DNA from 2 places in the Janthinobacterium sp. HH104 genome. Region 2 is predicted to be linked to the other one. Evidence: predicted binding sites of a transcription regulator. Region 2 holds the regulator's gene; the other holds the start of a gene.
What was found. Region 2 encodes LexA, which represses DNA repair genes until DNA is damaged. Its sites were predicted from a motif close to ACTGTATNNNNATACAGT; they were not measured.
Positions count from the first base shown of each region.

Region 1 (7,565 bases), on a different contig from region 2:
GGGGCCGATGGTATCGCAAAAACCGGGATAGGGCACGGCATCGGAGGCAGCTTCGGCCTCGACAATGGTCAGTTCGCGATCGACGGTAATACGTAAGTGGAGGTCATGCAGAGGGGCGCCGGCGGGACGGGGGCCGGAGGCCAGGGTCGCGTCATAGCTTTTGATGTCGGTGATATGGGCGTCAATATCCCACAGGCCGTCGTCGCGCATATACGCTTGGACGTCGATAACGCGGGAGTGCCGTAGGGCGCGCCGGGATACGGGAGTTGACAGGGGCATAAGACCGATGCCGCTTGCGCGGCCATAATTAGTAAGCAGCCATGTGCCTAAAGCACTCTGTTCGCAGCTTCTACGAACAGCAACCGCACCTGCGGCGCCGCAAAAACCCTAAAAGTGTAGCACACAGGGCGCTAGTTGCGCCGCAACATAATTTTTTATTGGTCGTGCCGTCTGCCGCAAATCATTAACGAAAATCGCAAAATCAATGACAATTATTCACAATGCAGATAACTTGAAAGCATGCCTGCGGCACCGGCGCACTGGCCGGCACCGCGCTTCAGTCAGCCACACCCAGTGCGCGTAAAACGGGCAAGGTGCGCGCGGAAAAATATTCCGCGCGCGCCAGCAGTTCGGCCAGGTTTTCCTCTTCCGTCAACAAGGGCTGCCCGTCCTTCGTCAGCAGTTGCTCCAGGCGCAGCAGTACCGGCCACGTCGCGCGCACCCATTCTTGCGGCGTTGGACAACCTTGCTGTTTTGCCCACAGGAACAGTTGTTGTAAATGCGATACAACCACGCCGCCGCCCGTCAGGGGGCTGGCGAGGCTGTGCAAGTCGGTTCTTGCCAGCGCCTGCTCCAGCAAGTGCGCATTCAGCCGCGCCGTCCGCGGCCGCGCCACGGCGATGTCGGCCTCGTCCTGGACGGCAAGCACGCTGCCCTTGCTGACCAGCACCAATATGATCTGCAGCAAGGCGGCCAGGCCGGCTTCGCTACCCGCCAGTTGCAGCTCCAGTTCGCCTATCGTGTACACGCGATGGTCGGCCATGGCGTCGAGCACGGGCGCATACACGCGCTCGTCCATATCGGCGTCGCCCAGCACCCCATGCACGCTCAACACCACTTCGTCGCGGGGCACGGCCAGCATCACGCGCACGGCCCGCACGGCGCTGACCTGGGCCAACGGCGTCAGCCTGCGCGCGCCCTTGACCCAGTAATCCTTGCGGAATTGCTCGTTGACGAGAAAGGCGCGCGTCGTCTCGCGGAAGACGGGATCGGGTATCCCGGCCAGGAATTGCTGGTGTTCGGCCGTCAGGTTCAGCATGTCGACCAGAGCGGTATAGTTGGCGGACGAGGCGAACTCCAGCTTGGCCTCGCCCAGCATGGCCGCAACGCTGGAAAAGGCCATCGGCTGCCAATCCGCATTGAAATATTCGTGTGCAATATAGTTGCGGTCCAGCGCTTTCAGCTTCTCGAAACGGTCCGCCAGCAGGGGATTGGCCTCCAGATAGCGCGGTTGCACGGCGATCATCCTGTCGACAAAATCGATGGCGCCGTCGACTCGTGCCAGCACGCCCACGCCGGGCGCGCTCATGACGCGGCTATGCTCGGCCAGCAAGTCGCGCATCGGCATCATGGCACTCCAGCCCGGCTGCGTGTTATAGCTGATATAGGCGACGCCACCCACTTTCAGCTTGCGCTGCAGGAAATCGACGATCAAGGCGCGATTTTCTGCCGAGACCCAGCTCCAGATCCCGTGCAGGCAGATAAAGTCGAAATCGGGCAAGTCGTCACGGCAGCAAAACTGCGCGAACGATTCGTCCGTGAACTGTGCGCCGGCGCCGGCCACGCTGGCCAGCTCCTGCGCAAAGGCGGCCTGGGACGGATTGAAATCATTGCCATGCCAGCGCGTGGAAGACGCCGCCGCATGGATGTTGGCGCTGATGCCCTGGCCAAAGCCCAGCTCGCAAGCCGTGCCGCTGGCCGGCAAGGCAAGCCCGGCAGCCAGCAGGGGCAGCCGCAGGCGCAGAGGATTCAATTCTTCGTAATAGCCATAGGTATAGGCGATTTCGGCCATATAGCCGGCATTCCAGTTGCTCATCTCGATCCTGTCACGGTCAGTGGTGCTGCGCGCATCGCACAGCGTTCGAGCGCCAGAATACCTTATCGCGCGGCGTCGCCATACTGGAAACAGACGGCGTTTGAAAGCGCAGTTCATGGGGCACGACGGAGGCCGGCCGGCGCGCCATGACCAGCCTCATTCCTCGTCGGGATCCAGCCCCTTCAAGGCCGCTTGCACGGCGCGCTGGGAAAAGCCGCGCTGCATCAGGAAGCGCATCTGCTTGTTGCGCTGCTCCGCGTCCTGCGCCACTTCGCCAAACTTGCGGCGCCAGACTTCGCAGGCGCGCGCAACTTCCCCTTCGGCCAGGCCCGCCTTGAGTTCCTGCAGCGCCTCGCCGCCGATGCCATGGCTTTGCAGCTCGGCCATGATGCGGCTATTGCCGAAGCGGGCCGAGCGGCGGTGGATCAGCGACTCGGAAAAGCGCTCCTGCGACAGCCAGTTCGCTTGCTCTAGGCTGTCAAGCAAGGCTTCCACGTCATCGCCCTCTTGCGCATGGCGCTGCAGCTTGCGCCGCAATTCCATGCGGCTGTGTTCACGCATCGACAAAAAGCGTAGCGCCCTGCCCTTCAGGCTTAGTTGTACTGCGGCCATACACCCACCTTGTCTTTCATTCCACAATCACATCACCCAAACACAATCGCCGCCCGGCGCAACAGCGCGGGACGGCGATCATGGTCCTACCTTGCGGCAAGCCATGCGTAGGTCGGATTAGGCCCCTTGGGCCGTAATCCGACAACATTGTTGACGTCTGTGGTGTTGTCAGATTACGCGCGGCTTTGCCGCGCTAATCCGACCTACTCTGGCTTGGCTTCCGCAGCCTTGGCAGCCTTGTCGGCGGCTTTGTCCGCTTTTTCCGGCTTTTCAGCAGCCAGCGGCGGCAGTTCGCGCACGCCCAGCGAAGCGCGGACCTTGTTTTCGATTTCGCGGGCCAGCGCCGGACGCTCTTGCAGGAAGGCGCGGGCGTTGTCCTTGCCCTGGCCGATGCGTTCGCCGTTGTAGCTGTACCACGAACCGGATTTTTCCACGATCTTGGCATCCGAGCCCAGGTCCAGGATTTCGCCTTCGCGCGAAGTACCTGCGCCGTACAGGATGTCGAAGTGCGCTTCCTTGAACGGTGGCGCGATCTTGTTCTTGACGACCTTGACCTTGGTTTCGTTGCCGATCACTTCATCGCCGGACTTGATCGAACCGGTGCGGCGGATGTCCAGACGCACGGAGGCGTAGAATTTCAGCGCATTGCCGCCCGTGGTTGTTTCCGGGCTGCCGAACATCACGCCGATCTTCATGCGGATCTGGTTGATGAAGATGACCAGGGTATTGGTGCGGTTGATGGAACCGGTCAGCTTGCGCAGGGCTTGCGACATCAGACGCGCTTGCAGGCCTGGCAGGGAATCACCCATGTCGCCTTCGATCTCGGCGCGTGGCGTCAGTGCGGCCACGGAGTCGATGACGACGAGGTCGACACTGCCCGAACGGACGAGGGCGTCGCAGATTTCCAGCGCCTGCTCGCCCGTGTCCGGTTGCGAGATCAGCAATTCGTGCAGGTTCACGCCCAGCTTTTGCGCGTAGCCGACGTCGAGCGCGTGCTCGGCATCGATAAAGGCGCACGTGCCGCCCAGTTTTTGCATTTCGGCGATGGTTTGCAGGGTCAAGGTGGTTTTACCCGACGATTCCGGACCGTAGATTTCCACCACGCGGCCGCGCGGCAAGCCGCCCACGCCCAGCGCGATATCGAGGCCGAGCGAACCGGTCGACACGACTTGCACTTCTTCGATCGGTGCGCTGGCATCCATGCGCATGACCGAACCTTTGCCAAACTGCTTCTCGATCTGCGCCAGTGCGGCGGCGAGCGCCTTGGCTTTTTCCGATGCGGGTACTACAGCTTTTTTATCGTCCATATGTTCTTTCAGCCGTTCTACAGTTGCGGATTCACGTGACGCATCTACGTGAACCGTGCAGCCTGCGATAGCGCCAGTGGGTTAAATTCTTTACACAGACAGTACTGTATAAAAAAACAGTGATCAATGCAAGCGGAACGTGGATTTGTTTTGAAACAGATCAATACAAGCGTGGATTTTCACAAAAATTCGCCACCTTGCGGAAAATGAAACACAATACAAGCTTCTACCGCCGCAAAGCATAGGAAGTGCACCATGCGTATTTTACTTGCCGAAGATGACAGCGTGCTGGCCGATGGCCTGACCCGCTCGCTGCGCCAGTCCGGTTATGCGATCGACTACGTCAAGACGGGGCAAGAGGCCGATACGGCCCTGTCCACCCAGGAATTCGACTTGCTGATCCTCGACCTGGGCCTGCCGAAAATGTCCGGCCTGGAAGTGCTGCGCCGCCTGCGCGCACGCGCTTCGCTGCTGCCTGTGCTGATCCTGACGGCCGCCGATTCCATCGAACAACGCGTGAATGGCCTCGACCTCGGTGCCGATGATTATATGGCCAAGCCGTTCGCCTTGTCGGAACTCGAGGCAAGAGTGCGCGCCCTGACGCGCCGCGGCGCCGGCGGCGGCGCCACCATCATCAAGCACGGCCCCCTCAGCTACGACCAGGTGGGGCGCAGCGCCTACATCAACGACCAGATGCTCGACCTGTCGGCGCGCGAACTGGGCTTGCTGGAAATCCTGCTGGGTCGCACCGGCCGCCTCGTCTCGAAAGAGCAGCTGGTCGACCACCTGTGCGAATGGGGCGAGGAAGTGTCGAACAACGCCATCGAAGTGTATGTGCACCGCCTGCGCAAGAAGATCGAAGTAGGCGGCGTGCGCATCGCCACCGTGCGCGGCCTCGGCTATTGCCTGGAAAAATATTCGGAAGCGGCGCGCCTGAACGCTGAAGCGGGCGAGTCGGCAAGCCCGGCCAGCGGACCCGCCAGCAAGTGAAGGCGCGCGAGGCGCCAGCGGACGAGCCGGACGACGACGACTGGTTCGAGCCGCCCACCACGGAGCAGGATGACACGATCGAGCACTCGCTGTTCGGCGAAATCCTCGACTGGATGCTGGCGCCCCTGCTGCTGCTGTGGCCGATGAGCATCGCCATCACCTATCTGGTGGCCAAGGGCATCGCCAATCAGCCGTTCGACCATGCGCTGGAAGACAGCGTGACCGTGCTCACGCAGCAAGTCAAGCAGGCCGATGGCGCCATGTTGCGCCGCGCGCCGGACAAGAACAGCAGCAATAATAATGGCCGCGACTTGCTGCGCGGCGACGATGTCGACACCCTATATTACCTGGTGGTGGGTCCGCGCGGCGAATACCTGGCCGGCGACCGCGATTTGCCGCCGCCGCAGGATCCCGACAAATACCGCAGCGGCATGGTGCTATTTCGCAACGACACCATCCACGGCACGCCCGTGCGCGTGGCGTTCAGCTATCTCGACATTCCTGCCGACAACGACGATGAGCCGCACCGCGCGCTGGTACAAGTTGCCGAAACCCTGGAGAAACGCGCCCAGCTGGCCAATGAAATCATCAAGGGCGTGATTTTGCCGCAGTTCATCATCCTGCCCGTGATCCTGGCTCTCGTCTGGTTTGCCCTGGCGCGCGGCCTGTCGCCGCTGGCGCAATTGCAGGAGCGCATACGCGCCCGGCCACCCGACGATTTATCGCCGATCGAATCGGGCCAGGTACCCGAGGAAATCACGCCGCTGGTCGGTTCGCTCAACGAGATGCTGGCGCGGCTATCGCTGTCGATCGACATGCAGAAACGCTTCATCGCCGATGCCGCGCACCAGATGAAAACGCCGCTGGCCGGCATGCGCATGCAGTCGGAACTGGCCCTGCGCCAGACCGATCACGACGAGATCCACCGCTCGCTGCTGCAACTGGCGAAAAGTTCGGAAGCGGCCACGCGCCTCGTCAACCAGTTGCTGGCCCTGGCGCGCGCGGAAAACCAGCCGCAGGCGGGCACGGCGTTCGAGCCGATCGAGCTGAGCGAACTGGCGCGCGGCGTGGTGCAGGACTGGGTTCAAGCTTCGTTTGCCCAGCATATCGACCTGGGCTTCGAGCAGCCCGCGTATTCGATCATGATTTCCGGCAATGCCATGATGCTGCGCGAGCTGCTGAGCAACCTGATCGACAACGCCCTGCGCTACACGCCGTCGGGCGGCAGCGTCACGGTGCGCGTGCGCAGCACCCTGGAACTGGCCATCCTGGAAGTGGAAGATACGGGTCCCGGCATTGCGCCGGCCGAGCGGGCCCACGTGTTCGAACGCTTTTACCGCATTCTCGGCAGCAATGTCGACGGTAGCGGCCTGGGCCTGGCCATCGTGCGAGAAATTGCGCAGCAGCATGGCGCCGAAGTCGATATTTTTAACAATCCGCGCGCGCAGTCGCCGAAGCTGCCGGGCACCCTGCTGCGCCTGAGCATCGCCCTGCTGTTGCCGGACGCGCCAGAAGAGGATGACATCACGTATGGATAAGCCGAGCCCACCCGTTGCCCCGGCGCGGCCATCGCACGCGCCCAGCCCCGAGCTGCAGGCGCGCCGCGACATCCACTGGCGCAAGACGCGGCGCCTGACGGCCATCCTGCTGCTGGTGTGGCTGCTGACGGGCTTCCTGACCGTGTTCTATGCGCGCGAGCTGCTGCACCTGAACCTGTTCGGCTGGCCGCTGCCCTTCTATATGGCGGCCCAGGGCGCCTCGCTCGTGTACCTGGCCATCATCGCCTTCTATGCCTGGCGCATGCGGCGCCTCGACCGGGATTTCCATACCGAGGAGCAAGCATGAGCGGCCAGCGCAGTTTCTTTGCGCGGCTGAGCCGCTACTACCTGCTGTTTACGGCCGGTTTCGCCGCTTTCCTGCTTGCCTTGTCCGTGCTGGAACAGGAAGGCATGCCGCGCGCGTGGATCGGCTACCTGTTCATGCTCGTCACCATCACCCTGTACGCCACCATCGGCGTCATCAGCCGCACCTCGAACGTCACCGAATACTATGTGGCGGGGCGCCGGGTGCCAGCCATGTTCAACGGCATGGCCACGGCCGCCGACTGGATCTCGGCCGCCAGCTTCATCAGCCTGGCCGGCGGCCTGTACCTGAACGGCTTCGACGGCCTGGCCTTCATCATGGGCTGGACGGGCGGCTATTGCCTGGTGGCGCTCCTGATCGCACCCTACCTGCGCAAGTTCAGCCAGTACACGATTCCCGATTTCCTCGCCGCCCGCTACGGCAGCGGCACCGACAAGCGGGGCGCCAGCGTGCGCGTGGTGGCCGTGGCCGCCACCATCATCGTGTCGTTTACCTATGTGGTGGCGCAGATCTACGCCGTCGGCCTGATCGCCTCGCGCTTCACGGGCGTGGATTTTTCCGTCGGCATCTTCCTGGGCCTGGCCAGCATTCTCGTCTGCTCCTTTCTGGGCGGCATGCGCGCCATCACCTGGACGCAGGTGGCGCAGTACATCATCATCCTCGTCGCCTTTCTGATTCCCGCCATGTGGCTGTCGGTC
Region 1 covers NZ_LRIB01000013.1:30,347-37,911, reverse strand. The annotation lists gene JAB6_RS01040 (DUF2889 domain-containing protein) at 1-279, opposite strand, end outside; gene JAB6_RS01035 (class I SAM-dependent methyltransferase) at 557-2,095, opposite strand; gene recX (recombination regulator RecX) at 2,252-2,707, opposite strand; gene recA (recombinase RecA) at 2,911-4,014, opposite strand; gene JAB6_RS01020 (response regulator transcription factor) at 4,270-5,004, shown strand; gene JAB6_RS01015 (sensor histidine kinase) at 5,001-6,542, shown strand; gene JAB6_RS01010 (DUF4212 domain-containing protein) at 6,535-6,849, shown strand; gene JAB6_RS01005 (sodium:solute symporter family protein) at 6,846-7,565, shown strand, end outside.
Region 1: a site for LexA is predicted at 4,118-4,135, ahead of recA (recombinase RecA). Genes of this name have one in related genera too.

Region 2 (7,565 bases):
ATGCGGTCATATGCGGCATTGTCGCGCAGCAGACCACCGATGACGGATTGTTCTGCTTCGATCGAATGCGGCGGAATACGGAGGGAATCCAGTTGCGGATCAGAGGGGGCGTTCATGGCGCGAATTATACCCGCTTCGGCGTGATGGCAAAAATAAAGGGCTGAAATTGAGCGAAAAAAAGGCCACAAAAAAGCCGGGCGAACCCGGCTTTTCATAGTGCGGCAATGCTTGCGGGCCAGGCCCGCAGACAATTACGCGTTCGCGTCTGGAACGACAGCGATAACAACTTCCACGACCACGTCGGTGTGCAGAGCAACCGAAACGTTGTGCTCGCCAACGATCTTCAGCGGGCCGGTAGGCATGCGGATTTGTGCTTTTTCAACAGCAAAACCTTGCTTGGTCAGCGCTTCAGCGATGTCGAAGTTGGTGACGGAACCGAACAGACGGCCATCAACACCAGCTTTTTGAGCAACTTGAACGGTCAGGCCGCTCAGTTTTTCGCCCTGGGCTTGCGATGCGGCCAGTTTGGCGGCAGCAGCTTTTTCCAGTTCGGCGCGCTTGACTTCGAATTCAGCCACAGCGGTTGCCGTAGCACGACGTGCCAGGCGTTGCGGGATCAGGAAGTTACGTGCGTAACCGTCTTTGACTTTGACGACTTCGCCGAGGTTACCGACGTTAACAACTTTTTCTAACAGAATGATTTGCATAGTTCTTCTCCAGGAATATCTGACCGATTAAGCGTGGTGCAGATCGGTGTATGGCAGCAGCGCGAGGAAGCGAGCGCGCTTGATTGCGGTGTCAACTTGGCGCTGGTAGTGCGCTTTGGTACCGGTCAGGCGTGCTGGCATGATCTTGCCGTTTTCTTGGACGAAGTCTTTCAGCGTGTCGACGTCTTTGTAGTCGACTTGCTCAACGTGAGCTGCGGTGAAGCGGCAGAACTTCTTGCGTTTGAACAACGGGTTTTGCTGTTTGCGTTTTTCTTTAAGCTTGAGCTTATTTTTGTCGAACTTTTTACCGAATGCCATGTCAGGCTCCTGTATCTAAAATGCGCTAGTCAGAATTGACTGCACTAAAATCAATGATGTGAAACACCAAACTCTTGCTGTTGCGGCTCTTCCTGGCCAGGAAACCCGTGAACTGATATACCCCGCCCAAGCTTGCCTGACTGAACCTGCCTGAGATTTCGCCAGCGGCTAGCGCGGCAACATCAAACTCGGTCAAACGGGCAATCCCTGCTTCCATCTGCTGCGAACTGTGTTGCAATACTGCATTCACAATCGGCAGCCCTGCCGGGGTATAGCGCAATATTTCGCGCTCGGCAATGATGGCGGTTACTTGTAGCTGGTTCAGCGCACGATCCTGGTCAAGAATTAAGCTGCTGCTGCGGCTGGAGCGGCTGCTGGTGCTTCGGTGCGGTGGCTTTTGGCCGCGTCTTCGCGTTGTACCGATTTCATCATCGGCGAAGGAGCTGTTTCAGCTTTCTTCATTTTAACGGTCAGGTGACGCAACACGGCATCATTGAATTTGAATGCTGTTTCCAACTCGACCAGGGTCTCGTTGTCGCATTCGATGTTCAGGCAGATGTAGTGTGCTTTAGGCAGCTTTTGGATCGAGTAAGCCATTTGACGGCGGCCCCAATCTTCCACGCGGTGAACCGAACCGCCGCGGGTGGTTACGCTGGCTTTGTAGCGTTCGATCATCGCGGGCACTTGCTCGCTTTGGTCCGGATGGACGATAAAGACTATTTCATAATGACGCATGCAAACTCCTTCAGGTCGGATTGATAATCGCCCACCCCGGCGTCAAGACGGGTGTGGGAAGGTCAGCCGAAGATTATAACCGCCTTTTGCAAACGTTTCAATCATTCCTTCCACAAGCGCCCGAAAAACCCGTGCGCCGCCGTGCTTTCCGGCCGTGGACAAGTATTTCTTGCGAAATTCGCCCAAAACACGGAAATCCCCTTGCATAGTGGGCGATACTGTACAAAAATACAGACTGTTCATATAGACAGCATTTTAGTATGCACCCACCGCTCATGATCAAGCTGACAGCACGACAAGAACAAATCCTGAACCTGATCAAGGACGCGATTGAAAACACGGGCTTTCCTCCCACCCGTGCCGAAATCGCCAATGAACTGGGTTTCAAATCGGCCAATGCGGCCGAAGAGCATTTGCAGGCCCTGGCCCGCAAGGGCGCGATCGAGATTTCGCCCGGCACCTCGCGCGGCATCCGCCTGATCGGTGCGGCCGCCGAAGCGCCGCCGTCGAAAGTGCCGGCAGCCCTGCTGATGTCGCTGCCCCTGATCGGCCGGGTGGCGGCCGGTTCGCCCATCCTGGCCCAGGAAAACCTGGAAGCGAGCTACAACGTGGACCCGGCCCTGTTCTCGGCCAAGCCCGATTTCCTGCTGAAGGTGCGCGGCTGGTCCATGCGCGACGCCGGCATCATGGATGGCGACTTGCTGGCCGTGAAAAAAGTCGACAGCGCCAAGAATGGCCAGATCGTCGTCGCCCGCATCGGCGACGAAGTCACCGTCAAGCGCTACAAGAAGACGGGCTCCGTCATCGAACTGCTGCCGGAAAATCCGGACTTCAAGGTGATTACAGTGTCGCCCGAAGACGAGTTTGCTTTGGAAGGTTTGGCGGTAGGACTCATGCGCAGCTGGCATTAAGCTGCATGCTCAGACCCGCCGGGTCTGACCCCAGTTTTTAGTTTGCCTCACAACTGGCACATGGCCTAATCACCAACACCGCTCTCAGCCCTCCAACGCTCCTCGGAAATCCTCAAGCAGATCCGCCTCGTCCTCAATACCGACGGACACGCGGATCAGCGATTCGGCGATGCCCATGCTGGCGCGGCGCTCGGCACCCATCTCGTAGAAAATCGTGTGGGCGACGGGAATGACCAGGGTGCGCGTGTCGCCGAGGTTGCTGGCGGGAATGGCAAGATTGAGACGATTGAGGAAATCGAAGCAGTCGATGCCATCTTTCAGCTCAAAGCTGAACAACGAGCCATAGCTGCGGAACAAGTCGGTGGCCAGCGCATGCTGCGGGTGCGACGCCAGGCCAGGATAATGCACGGCAGCCACTCTCGGGTCGGCCTGCAGCATGTTGGCCAGCGCCAGGGCGTTCGAGCAGGTGCGGTCCATGCGCAAGGCCATGGTTTCCGCGCCGACGGCGATATGATGCGCAGCTTCCGGCCCCAGCGAGGCGCCGAAGTCGCGCAAAGCCTTGGCACGGATTTGCGCGATGCCCCACTGCGCGGGCGCCGCCTTCTTGTAATTCTCGAAAATGTTCGGATACTGCGTCCAGTCGAACACGCCCGTGTCCGTCAAGCTGCCGCCCAGGGCATTGCCGTGGCCGCCGATGGATTTCGTCAAGGCATTGACCACCAGGCCCGCGCCCACAGCTTTCGGGCGGAACAGATATGGCGTCGTCATCGTGTTGTCGACGATGTACAAGATGCCCTTCTCGTGGCACAAGTCGCCGATTTTCTTCAGGTCAGCGATCTGCGTGCGCGGATTGGCGATGGTTTCCACAAACACGATGCGCGTGGCCGGCGTGATGGCCGCAGCCACATTGGCCACCTCGGTGGCGTCGACGAATGACACGCCGATGCCCTGCCCCGTCACCGTTTGCCACAAGCTGTTGGTGTTGCCAAACAAAAAGGCCGACGACACGACATGGTCGCCCGCGCGCAGCAACGATTGCACCACGGCGCCGATGGCGCCCATGCCGGTGGCGAAGCACAAAGTCGCCACGCCGTCTTCCATCTTGTTGACCTTGTCTTCCAGCGCGGAGACGGTCGGGTTGCCTTGGCGGCCATAACGGAAGCCCGGCTCCTTGCCCTGGAACACGGACGCGAGCTGGCGCGCATCGGCGTAACCGAAGGCAACGGAAGTGTGCACGGGCTTGTGCAGCGAGCCGTGCTCGATGCCCTTGCGGCGGTCGTTGTGCAGGATGGTGGTGGTGAAGCCGTAGGTTTTTTTGTTGGTCATGGTGGAAGTTCCAAATACTCGTCTTGCCGCTTAACCCAAGGCAAGTGCTGGGGTCAGACCTGAAGGTCCGACCCCAAAAAAAGCCCGGCATCGGCCGGGCAGGTACTTATGCTTCCGTTGTCGCCAGGTTCAGGTTCAGCTGGGAACGGGGCGTATCTTCGGGCGCTGCCGCCTTCGGATGGTGGCGCGCATATTCCAGGCGGTCCAGGTATTCCTGCGACACGTCGCCCGTCACGTACACGCCATCGAAGCACGATGCCTCGAAGTTCGTCAGGGCCGGGTTGACGTCGGCGATCGCCTGCTTCAGCGCGCCGATATCCTGGTACACGAGGTAGTCGGCCGTGATTTCGCGGCACACTTCTTCCGTCGTGCGGCCGTAGGCGATCAGCTCGTCGCGCGTCGGCATGTCGATGCCGTACACGTTCGGGTAGATCACCGGTGGCGCGGCCGAGGCGAAGATGACCTTCGTCGCGCCCGCTTCACGCGCCATCTGCACGATTTCACGGCTGGTGGTGCCGCGCACGATGGAATCGTCGACCAGCAGCACCACTTTATCCTTGAATTCGGACGGGATCGCGTTGAGCTTCTGGCGCACGGATTTCTTGCGTGCCGCCTGGCCCGGCATGATGAAGGTACGGCCGATGTAGCGGTTCTTGATGAAGCCTTCGCGGTACTCGATGTTCAACGCCATGGCCAGCTGGATGGCGGCCGGACGCGAGGAATCGGGAATCGGCATGACCACGTCGATATGCACGCCTGGCAATTCGGCGCGGATCTTCTCGGCCAGGTATTCGCCCATTTTCAGGCGCGTGGCGTACACGGAAGCGCCGTCGATGACGGAGTCGGGACGGGCCAGGTAGACGAATTCGAACACGCACGGGTTCAGGCTGGCATTGTCGGCGCACTGGGCGCTGTGCAATTTCTTGTCGGCATCGATGAAGACGGCTTCGCCGGGACCGATGTCGCGCACGAAGCGGAAGCCCATGCCTTCCAGGGCTACGGATTCGGAAGCGATCAGGTATTCGGGACCCTGCTCCGTTTCATTGATGCCCAGGCACAGCGGACGGATGCCGTGCGGGTCGCGGAAGGCCAGCAAGCCCACGCCGGCGATTTGCGCAACGGCGGCGTAACCGCCCTTGACGCGGCGGTTCAGCACGGTAACGGCCTTGAAGATGGCTTCCGGGTCCAGGTTCAGGCCCGTCGTCGCTTCCTGGATTTCATGCGCCAGCACGTTGAGCAGCACTTCCGAATCGGAATCGGTATTGATGTGGCGGCGGTCGTTCTTGAACATTTCCAGCTTCAACTGTTCCCAGTTGGTCAGGTTGCCATTGTGCGCCAGGGTGATGCCGAACGGCGCATTCACATAGAACGGTTGTGCTTCCTCTTCGCTCGACGAACCGGCCGTCGGGTAGCGGCAATGGCCGATGCCCGTCGTGCCTTGCAGCGAACGCATGTTGCGCGTACGGAAGACGTCACGCACGAGGCCGTTGGCTTTGTGCATGGAAAACATACTGCTGTGATTGGTCGCAATCCCTGCCGCGTCCTGACCGCGATGTTGCAAGAGCAACAATGCATCATAGAGCAATTGATTGACAGGTTGATGGGAAACGACGCCGACGATGCCACACATGGTGTGCTCCTAAACTGTGCTACTGATTTTAAAAAAATTCAAAATTTCACATGCTGCGCGTAAGCGGCAGGCAGATAAGGCTTGATGGCGCGCGCGCCCTGCTCTGCGAGCGGGCTGAACTGCGCGTTTTTCCAGAATGGCTGCTGCGGTATGGACGTCATGCCACACAAGATGACGGCGGTCAGCACGATCACAAGCCCTCGCGCCACGCCGAACAGGGTGCCCAGGGTGCGGTCAGCCAGGCTCAAGCCCGTCACCTTGACGAGCGCGTCGACCGTCATGGACAGCAATCCCATCAAAATACGCACGCCGATGAACAGCACGACGAAGGCCAGCAACAAACGGATGGCTTCGCCAGGCACGGCTTCCGGCAGGAATTTCGCCAGGGTAGCGCCATACGCGTTGGCAATGACGAACGCCACGATCCAGCTGACCAATGACAGTATTTCCTTGACCAGGCCACGCATCATGCTAATCAGCACGGACGTCACCAGCACGAACAGCACCAGGTAATCGAAGATCGTCACGCGCGTTCAGCCTTGCAACATCACGCCGGCACCAGACTGCCGCCCAGGCCCAGCTTTTGCAGCTTGGCGCGGGTCTTTTCAGCGTCTTCGCGGCTGCCGAACGGCCCCACGCGCACGCGGATGCGCTCGCCCGCCGGGCTCGAGACTTTCTGCGTGTACGACTTGATGCCCGCATCGCGCAGCTTGTCCTGCAATTCGTCGACCTTGTCCTGCGTCGCCAGGGCCGCCACCTGCACCACGAACTTGCCGCTGCCGGCGTCGTGCGCCTTGTCCTGTGCTTTCTCTTGCGGCTTGCCTTCCAGAATCGCCAGCGCGCGCGCGGCATCGTCAGCCGATTGCGCCGGCTTGGCAGGCTTCGGCTCGGGCTTGGCTTCCGGCTTTACTTCATGCTTGGGCTCAGGCTTGGGTTCGGGCTTGGACTCGTGTTTCGGCTCGGGCTTGGTTTCGTGTTTCGGTTCCGGTTTCGGCTCCACCTTGACCGGCTTCGGTTCAGGCTTGGGCTCGGGTTTCGGTTCCACATAGGTCGGCTTGACCGGTGCAGGCTGGGCGGCCGCCAGCACGGGTGCCGGTGTCGGTACAGGGGTCGGCTTGGCCGGAGGCGGCAACGGCGCGTCGACGATTTCCTCGGATTGGTCCAGGCCATTCGATGCGGCCTGGGCCGGGACGGCCGGCACGGGCGCCGGTGCAGGCGTGACGGCCTTTTCCTTCGACGGAATGTCGATGGCGATATCGTTGAACGGCGCCTTCGGCTCGGAGTCGAGCAGCATCGGCAAGCCGACAGCCACGCCCAGGGCCAGGGCAATGGCCCCGACCAGGCGGCGGCGTGCGCGCTTTTTTTCAGGCAAGACCGGGTCCGGCGCTTCCTTGCCGCCACGGCGCGATCCGCCGCCACCGGCGGTGTTGGCTGCGCGCTTGCGGGTCGGCGACTGTGCTTCGCCAGGGACATAAAAGCCGCTGTCTTCGCCAGAGGATTCTTGCTTGTTTTTAAACAGTTTCGAGAACAAGCCCATGCGTGATTTTCAGTCGAGTGCGTTTCAGTGAAGTGAGGATTTTCGGGCCTTCATCACGCCGGCAACGGTGAGGAAAGAACCAAAGACCACAATTCTATCATTCTCACCGGCCCGGCTCATTGCATTTGCAAAAGCTTGTGCCGGATCATCGAAAATAGACACAGTATGTTCGCTGCTGTCGGGCTTATCTTCGAGCATGATCTGCACCTTGGCGGCCAGCTCCGAAGCCGTGGCCGCGCGCGGCGAAGGCAATCCCGTCAGGCACCAGTGGTCGACGTGTTCGCTCATCGCGGCCAATACGCCATCGATATCCTTGTCCTGCATGGAGCCAAACACGGCATAGGTGTACGGGTGGAAACCCATGTTGCCGAGGTTCTGGTTCAGCGCCGACGCCGCGTGGG
Region 2 covers NZ_LRIB01000035.1:179,187-186,751, reverse strand. The annotation lists gene JAB6_RS15745 (replicative DNA helicase) at 1-116, opposite strand, end outside; gene rplI (50S ribosomal protein L9) at 252-707, opposite strand; gene rpsR (30S ribosomal protein S18) at 735-1,025, opposite strand; gene priB (primosomal replication protein N) at 1,051-1,350, opposite strand; gene rpsF (30S ribosomal protein S6) at 1,371-1,760, opposite strand; gene lexA (transcriptional repressor LexA) at 2,036-2,671, shown strand; gene JAB6_RS15715 (cystathionine gamma-synthase family protein) at 2,756-3,997, opposite strand; gene purF (amidophosphoribosyltransferase) at 4,104-5,627, opposite strand; gene JAB6_RS15705 (CvpA family protein) at 5,666-6,154, opposite strand; gene JAB6_RS15700 (SPOR domain-containing protein) at 6,175-7,164, opposite strand; gene folC (bifunctional tetrahydrofolate synthase/dihydrofolate synthase) at 7,189-7,565, opposite strand, start outside.